DNA from 2 places in the Bradyrhizobium sp. LA2.1 genome. Region 2 is predicted to be linked to the other one. Evidence: predicted binding sites of a transcription regulator. Region 2 holds the regulator's gene; the other holds the start of a gene.

The links. Region 2 encodes PhoB, which activates phosphate uptake and scavenging genes when phosphate is short. Its sites were predicted from a motif close to TGTCATNNANCTGTCAT; they were not measured.
Positions count from the first base shown of each region.
Region 1: the regulator PhoB is predicted to act here: its motif matches at 2,384-2,400, upstream of ABIB95_RS14585 (toxic anion resistance protein).

Region 1 is NZ_JBEPQI010000006.1:411,335-415,684, forward strand. It holds gene ABIB95_RS14580 (substrate-binding domain-containing protein) at 1-1,191, opposite strand, end outside; gene ABIB95_RS14585 (toxic anion resistance protein) at 1,257-2,315, opposite strand; gene ABIB95_RS14590 (tannase/feruloyl esterase family alpha/beta hydrolase) at 2,614-4,284, shown strand.
Region 2 is NZ_JBEPQI010000006.1:263,185-267,534, forward strand. It holds gene pstC (phosphate ABC transporter permease subunit PstC) at 1-11, shown strand, start outside; gene pstA (phosphate ABC transporter permease PstA) at 13-858, shown strand; gene pstB (phosphate ABC transporter ATP-binding protein PstB) at 855-1,676, shown strand; gene phoU (phosphate signaling complex protein PhoU) at 1,688-2,404, shown strand; gene phoB (phosphate regulon transcriptional regulator PhoB) at 2,420-3,127, shown strand; gene ABIB95_RS13890 (GcrA family cell cycle regulator) at 3,364-3,876, opposite strand; gene ABIB95_RS13895 (aspartate aminotransferase family protein) at 4,333-4,350, shown strand, end outside.

The sequences.
Region 1 (4,350 bases), 150 kb from region 2:
CATGATCAGGATCTGATCCGATTTGGTCCATTGCACCAGCATCTCGCGCGTGCGCGCCGGCGTGAGCAGGAAGCGCATGGCGTCGAGCAGCTGAGTCTCGCCCGGGCCCTGCATGCTGCCGGAGACGTCGAGGCAGAGCGCGGTCAGTGACGGCCGCCGCAACGCTTCCTGATAGATCAGCAGCGCCTTCTGGATCACCGCCGGCTCCGGCGGACGGATCACCGTCACCGGTCGCGATGGATCGAGATTCGTCTTCGGGTCGGCCGCAAGAGGCGTGGCACGGCCGATCTCGACGCGCCGGCCGGTCTTGGCGATCTTGCCCTGCGCGTCGCCGTTGAGCAGGAAGGCCTGCAGATCGGTGAAGAAGCCTTCGACGTCCTTGCCGCGGCCGCGATCGACGAAACCGAGCGGTGAGTCGGCGATCGCCACGCCATCGGCGGGATAGATCGCGTAGAGCGGCTCGTGGTTGTCGGCGATCAGCTTGTCGTTGGTTTCCTTGATGACGGCTTCGTAGTTCCAGATCGCCTGGTAATGCGCGCCGCTGCGCTCGCCGTCGCGATAGAGGTCGGCGAGCCAGCCGCTCGAGCCCGCGCTGCGCTCGACGCCTTTCAGCAATCCGCGCGCCGTCGCCAGCACCTCGGGCTTGTCGAGATCGCCGGCCTCGATCAGATCGGGCTTGCCGATGCCGGCCGCCAGCATCGCAAGATAGGCGGCTGCGCCAGAATTCGACTGCGTCGCCGACGTCATCAGGAATTTCAGCTTGCCGCCTTCGACGGCCGCGAGGATGTCCTTCGCCGTCACCTTGGCGCCGATCCAGCCCAGCGCCTGCGCCTTGGAGCGGCGCACGCCGAGAATGACCGGCATCTGCACGATCGACTTGACCATCTTCACGCGCCGCGTCGTGTCGAACATGTCGATCCAGATCGAGGCGGCCGGCCAGACGGCGTCGGCGCCGGGATCGCCGGCCTTCAGCGCGAGCGCGATGTCGAGCGAACCCTGATAGCGCATGGTGCAGGTCGCGTTACGCGACTTGCAGAACTCCTGCACCAGCGGCTCGAGGATGTCGTTCTCCGACCCCGAGAGAATGGTGAATTGCGGCCCCGGGCCGCCGCAGCCCGACAGCAGCGCGGCCATCAGCGGCACGGCCGCAAGCAGCACCAGCGGGCGCCGCAGGAAACGGAAAGTTCTCATGCGTGAGCCTTCATGCCGCAGTTCTTATGCAGACGCTTCATCGAGAAACCGTTGCGTGAGGCGCATCAAGGCGCGGCCTTGGAGATCGCGGACTTCAGTTCGTCCGTCAGCTGCGCCATCCGGTGCTCGATCTCGGCGCGCTTGTTGCGGCCCTCTTGCTGCACCGAGAGCACGCCCGCAATAGTGTCGATCAAATCCCGGTTGGTCGTCTCCAGGGTCTGGATGTCGACGATGCCGCGCTGCGACTGCTTCTCGATCTCGATCGCCTGCGTCTTCATCATCTCGGACGCCTGGCGCATCATCTCGTTGGTCGCGTCCGTGATGGTCTTTTGCAGCTCCAGCGCCGATTTTTGCCGGTTCAGGCCGAGCAGCAGAATCATTTTCTGCTTCCACACCGGGATCGTCAGCTCGGTCGTGGCCTGCAAATTCTCGATCAGCGTCTCGTCGCCGGACTGAACGATGCGGATCTGCGGCAGCTGCTGGATGCCGATCTGCCGCGCCTGCTGGAGATAGAAGACGCGCTTCTCCAGCCGGTCGAGCGCCTGGACCGCGTCCTGATAGGTTTGCGCGGCGAGCATGGCGTCGCTGCCGGCAGCTTGCGCTTTCGCGCTCCGCTCCATCTCGATGAGCTTGCCGCCGCGGAACTCTTCGGTGAAGGCCTTGCCGGCAGCGATATGTGCATCGAGCTGGCCGAGCGCGCCCCTTGTCTGTTCGTAGAGGTCGTCGAGCAGGGCGATGTCGCGGCGCAGGACTTCCTTGTTGCGGTCGAGATCGACGCAGACCCGGTCAATCTGCGAGGCGACGTCGTTGAACTGTTCGGTGAAGCGGCGCAGCCGTGTCTCGGCCGACGAGAACAGGCGCGTGAGAAAGCCCTTGTCCTTGAGATGGGCCGGATCGAGCCCGCGTGCCTTGCCAAGGATGTCGGTCAGGAGCTTTCCGGTGGCGCCGAGCTCACGGTTCTGGGTCTGGGCGAGAATGCGGTCGGCGAATTCGACCACCGAGCGCTGCGCGCGCTCGCCGAATGTCACGAGGCGCGACCGGTCCGACATGTCGATCTCGGACTTGATGCGTGCGACCACAGAGGCATCCGTCGGTAACGCCGGGACATTGATCGTTTCGCTCACCACTTGCTCCTTGTTCTGCACGGTCATGCATAGCATGCCGACGAGACAGGCAGCTAACCCCAGGTCGTATGACAGATTGATGACAGCCTGTGGATTGGCCGGCCGCGAGGCTTTCCGAGTTCGGGGCAGGGGCAAAATTTCCCATAGAATTCAGATCTCTATGGGCCCGTGGGGCGGCCGGGCTGGTGGGCAGGGGCGATGTTTCCGTTGATGGCGATCGCGGCGCGTGTCGCGGCGATTGACGGCCAGCAATCCGACGCATTGAATCGACCGTCTGAACGATAACAAGGCAGCAGGGATGGAAACGGTGGCGCGCAGGATTGCGAAGCTGAGTGTGTGGCTTGCCGGCGCCGTGGCCGCGATGAGCGCGAGCAGCGCGTTCGCCGCGACGCTGGCGGAGGATGCGGACACGGTCTGCAAAGGGCTCGTCGGCGGCGCCGACGCCGTGAAGATCGATGCCGCGACATTGCTGGCGCCAACACAACTGGCTGTTGCCGAACGCGGGCCGACCCCGTCGGGGCGCGTCACGCCGGCCAATCCCGCCTTCTGCAAGGTGATCGGCCATATCGATCCCATTGATCCCAAGGCGCCGCCGATCAAGTTTCAGGTCAACCTTCCCGTCGAATGGAACGGTCGCTCCGTGCAATATGGCGGTGGCGGCTTTAACGGCGTGCTGATCACCGGCCTTGGGCTGCCGCCGGCCTATCCGTTCGACAAGCCGTCGCCACTGGCACGCGGTTTTGTCACCTACGGCACCGATTCCGGCCATGAGTCCAAGCCGGGCGAGCCGCCGCAGGTCTTCGCGCTCAACGACGAAGCCTTCGAGAATTTCGCTCACCGCGCCTACAAGAAGGTGCGCGACGCTTCTGTCGCGCTGATGGAGCGCGCCTACGGCAAGAAGCCGGAAAAAATATACTTCATGGGCTCGTCCGAGGGGGGGCGCGAAGGCCTCACCATGGCCCAGCGCTACCCCGACGATTTCGACGGCATCTTCGCCCGCGTGCCCGTGATCAACTGGGTCGGCCTGCAGCATGCCGGTACGCGCTCGGGCCTTGTGACCATGGGCGAGGGCTGGATCAATCCGACGCAGGTCAAGCTCTTTGCCGATGCGGTGCGCACTGCCTGCGACAAGGCCGACGGCTCCGATAAGACGCTGGTGCACGATCCCGTGGCCTGCAAGGCCGTGTTCAAGGTCGAGACGTTGCGCTGCGAGGCCGGCAAGGCCGGCGATCAGTGCCTGACCGAGGCGCAGATCAAGGCAGTCAGCACGCTGCATGGGACCTACAAATTCCCGTTCGTGCTCGCCAATGACCTCGATGACTATCCGGGCTGGGGCGTCTCGGGCGAGGACACGCCGGCGATCGGTCCGACCGGCGGCTGGTCCGCGTGGTGGCTCGGCAGCGCGCCGCCGGCGCAGCCGCCCGCGCCCAACAACGGCATCGCCTGGATCTACGGCGCCGGCGGCATCCAATATGTGTTCGCCCGCGATCCCAAGCTCGACGTCACCACCTATAATGTGGAGGACCACAAGGCGCGGCTGCTCGAAGTCTCGGCGCTCATGGATTCCACCGATCCGGATCTCAGCCGTTTTCGCGGACGCGGCGGCCGGCTGATCATGCTCGAGCACATGGCCGACTATGCGCAGAGCCCCTATGCCGGCATCCGCTATTTCGAGAGCGTCGAGCGCAAGCTCGGCAAGGCCGAGACGGCGGAATTCGCGCGGCTCTACACCGCGCCCGGCGTCGACCATGTCGGCTCCGGCGCGCCGGCCAATGTCGACATGCTGAGCGCATTGGTCGACTGGGTCGAGAAGGGCAAAGCGCCCGGCGATCTGGAGGTCTCTGAGCAAAAGGTCGAGGCGCCGTCGTTTGCCGTGTTGCGCGCGATGCCGCTGTGCCGCTGGCCGTCCTGGCCGCGTTACAAGAGCGGCCCGGTCACGGAGACGTCCAGTTTCACCTGCGCGCCGTGAGGCGGCTCTTCACCTCTCCCCGCTTGCGGGGAGAGGTCGGATCGCTCTTGCGATCCGGGTGAGGGG
Region 2 (4,350 bases):
CGGGGAAGTAACATGAACCCGATCTACGCACGCCGCCGCCGCATGGACATCGTCATCCGTGTGCTCTGCCTGGCTGCCGCTGCCTTCGGCGTCACATGGCTCGCGCTGATTCTGATGACGCTGCTCTACAACGGCATTGCCGGCCTGAACCTGGAGCTCTTCGTTGCGGACACGCCGCCTCCGGGCTCGACCGAGGGCGGCCTGCGCAACGCCATCGTGGGTTCGATCATCATGACCGTGCTCGGCGTCGGCATCGGCGCGCCGCTCGGTCTGTTCGCCGGCACCTATCTCGCCGAGTACGGCCGCAACGACCGCCTGACCTCGGTGATCCGCTTCATCAACGACATCCTGCTCTCGGCGCCCTCGATCATCATCGGCCTGTTCATCTATGGTGCGGTGGTGGTGCCGATGCGCGGCTTCTCGGCGATTGCCGGCTGCCTCGCGCTTGCGGTGATCGTCATCCCGGTGGTGCTGCGCACGACCGAGGACATGCTGCTGCTGGTGCCGAACGCACTGCGTGAGGCGGCCTCGGCGCTCGGCCTGCCGCGCTCGCTGGTGATCAAGCGCATCGCCTATCGCGCGGCGCGCTCGGGCCTCATCACCGGCGTGATGCTGGCCACCGCCCGCGTCGCCGGCGAGACCGCGCCGCTGCTCTTCACCGCGCTGTCGAACCAGTTCTTCAGCCTGGGTCTGAACAAGACGATGGCGAACTTGCCGGTCACCATCAACAATTTCGTGCAGAGCCCCTACGCCTACTGGAAGCAGCTCGCCTGGAGCGGCGCGCTGCTCATCACCCTGACCGTTCTTGCCCTGAATATTGGCGCGCGCATTCTGAGCGCCGAGAGGACCGCAAAATGAGTGATCTTTCCGTATCGATGAGCGCGGCCGGTGGTTTGCCCCAAGCGCCGGTGCTGCCCGAAGCTCCGGCCAAGGTGACGGTGCGCAACCTCAATTTCTATTACGGCGAGCACCACGCGCTGAAGAACATCAATCTGGCGCTCGGTACCAACCGCGTCACGGCGTTCATCGGCCCGTCGGGCTGCGGCAAGTCGACCCTGCTGCGCATCTTCAATCGGATGTACGACCTCTATCCGGGCCAGCGCGTCACCGGTCAGCTCATGCTCGACCAGACCAACGTCCTCGACCCCAAGCTGGACCTCAATCTGCTGCGCGCCCGCGTCGGCATGGTGTTCCAGAAGCCGACGCCGTTCCCGATGACGATCTACGAGAACATCGCCTTCGGCATCCGCCTTTACGAGAAGATCTCGAAGTCCGAGATGGACGACCGCGTCGAGAAGGCGCTGCGCGGCGGCGCGCTGTGGAACGAGGTCAAGGACAAGCTCAACGCCTCCGGCCTGTCGCTCTCCGGCGGCCAGCAGCAGCGCCTCTGCATCGCCCGCACGGTCGCGGTGCGGCCCGAGGTGATCTTGTTCGACGAGCCCTGCTCGGCGCTCGACCCGATCTCGACCGCCAAGGTCGAGGAGCTGATCCAGGAACTGTCCGAGAACTACACGATCGCGATCGTCACCCACAACATGCAGCAGGCGGCGCGCGTCTCCGACAAGACCGCCTTCATGTATCTCGGCGAGCTGATCGAGTTCGACGACACCAGCAAGATCTTCACGTCGCCGACCGACCGGCGCACGCAGGATTACATCACCGGCCGGTTCGGCTGAGGAGACGGAACATGGGTTCTGAACATACCGCAAAGGCCTTCGACACCGACCTCCAGGAGCTCACGCGCCTGGTCGCCGAGATGGGCGGCATCGCCGAGCGCATGATCGTCGATTCCGTCGACGCGCTGATCCGCCGCGACGTCGCGCTCGGCCAGCGCGTGGTCACCATCGACACCGAGCTCGACGCGCTCCAGAAGAAGATCGAGGAGCGCGCCGTTCTCACCATCGCGCGCCGCCAGCCGATGGCGGTGGATCTGCGCGAGATCGTCGGCGCCATGCGCGTCGCCACCGATCTCGAGCGGATCGGCGACCTCGCCAAGAACATGGGCAAGCGCGTCGCGGCGCTGGAGACGGATTTCCATCCGCTCAAGCTGTTCCGCGGCCTGGAGCACATGACCGATCTCGTGCAGCAGCAGGTCAAGTCGGTGCTGGACGCCTATGCCGCGCACGATCTGCCGGCGGCGATGGCGGTGTGGAAGGGCGACGAGGAAGTCGACGCCATCTGCACCTCGCTGTTCCGCGAGCTCCTCACCTACATGATGGAGGATCCGCGCAACATCTCGTTCTGCATCCACCTGATGTTCTGCGCCAAGAACATCGAGCGCATCGGTGACCACGCCACCAACATCGCCGAGACCGTGTTCTACATGATCGAGGGCCAGGCGATCACCGACAAGCGGCCGAAGGGCGACATGACGACTTTCGCCACGACGGTCCCGAACACTTAAGGAGCGACGAACACCATGGGCGCACGCATTATGGTGGTTGAGGACGAGGAAGCTCTCACCGAGCTTCTCCGCTACAACCTCGAAGGCGACGGCTATGACGTCGAGACGGTGATGCGCGGCGACGATGCCGACACCCGCCTCAAGGAGCATATCCCCGATTTGATCGTGCTCGACTGGATGCTGCCGGGCCTCTCCGGCATCGAGCTGTGCCGGCGGCTGCGCACCCGGCCCGAGACCAAGCAGCTCCCGATCATCATGCTCACCGCGCGCGGCGAGGAGAGCGAGCGGGTGCGGGGCCTTGCGACCGGCGCCGACGACTACATCGTCAAGCCGTTCTCGGTGCCGGAGCTGCTGGCACGCGTGAAGGGCCTGCTCAGGCGCGCCAGCCCGGAGCGGCTCGCCACCGTGCTCGCCTATGGCGACATCGAGCTCGACCGCGACAAGCGCCGCGTGGCGCGCTCGGGCCGGCCGATCGATCTCGGTCCGACCGAATATCGCCTGCTGGAGTTCTTCCTGGAGCATCCCGGCCGCGTGTTCTCGCGCGAGCAGCTGCTCGACAGCGTCTGGGGCCGTGACATCTACATCGACGAGCGCACCGTCGACGTCCATATCGGCCGCCTGCGCAAGCTGCTCAATCTCGGCCGCGAGCAGGACCCGATCCGCACCGTCCGCGGCGCGGGCTACGCACTGGACGATCGCTTTGCGAAGGCGGAGCAGGCGTAAGCTCGGTGAGCTGCGGCCATCTCTCGGTGTCGTCCCGGACAAGCGTAAGCGCGGGTCCAGGACGCCCACCGCGAGTGATTATTGTGCGAAAAGGTAACTCCGAGTCCCCGTAGCCACATCTTGCGGTGGTTAGGGGGTCCGGATCAGCGCGCGCTTGAGGCGCGCTTGTCCGGGACGACATCGGATTTGCTGAGCCGTCATCGTGTGACGGCTCCTTGTCTGAGCTCAGAACGACTTCAGCGCGGACCCGGCTTCGCCGGCGCGCGCCGGCGCTCGGCCGCGGGCTGATACGCCACGCGCGAGTGCTGGGCGCAGTAGGGCAGGCCGGAGAGCGCCTTGCCGCCGCAGAAGAAGAAATCCGGGCTCGAGGGATCGCCGACCGGCCAGTGGCAGGTCGCCTCGTTCAGCTCCAGCAGCGACAGCCGCTGGCTCATCGGCACGACGTTGTCGTAGGTGACCGGTTCGGCCTCGACCTCGACTTCGAAGGCCTGCGCCAGCGCGGTGTTGCCGCGTGCGATCGGGCGTGTCACCCGCATCATGTGCTGCGCCGGACGCGCCTTGCGCGGCCGCGGCGCTGCCGATGAAGGGCTCTTGGCGCGGCCCGACAGGCCGAGCCGGTGCACTTTGCCGATTACGGCATTGCGGGTCACATTGCCGAGTTCAGCGGCGATCTGGCTGGCCGAAAGTCCGGCCTCCCAGAGCTTTTTCAGCTGCTCGACGCGATCATCCGACCAGGTCAAAACGGTCATTGCACCCTTTCCTTCGCCGGCGCCTGCCATCCTGGCGGCCGCACGGCGAATGCCTAAGCTTCGAAAAACCCGTGCCGCCAGAATCCCTTAAGGCTCGCCGGGCGCACCAGATGCGCCCGAACGCTTACGCCGGTACATGAGGACTTAGAGGATCAGAACTGCTGCACGAGATGTCGTATCTGACAAGCCAAACGCTACAATATGGCGTGACTCACGCGCAAGAGTCCGCCGACTCGCTTCCACATGTTCCGTGGCGGAAATACGCAAAATCGCCACCGCAAGACTACGGATTTTGCGTTTCGCGAGGCTTTCCGGGCGGCATTGACACCGGTTTCACCAGGCATAAGATAGTCACACGTGCCGCCCTTAAAAGGCGGCACGTTTCGTTTTCCGGGCCGGTCAATGGTGCGTTGCGCAATGCACGCTCACACCGTCCGCAACATTCAAGTGATCGTCATGACTAACAGCGCAGCG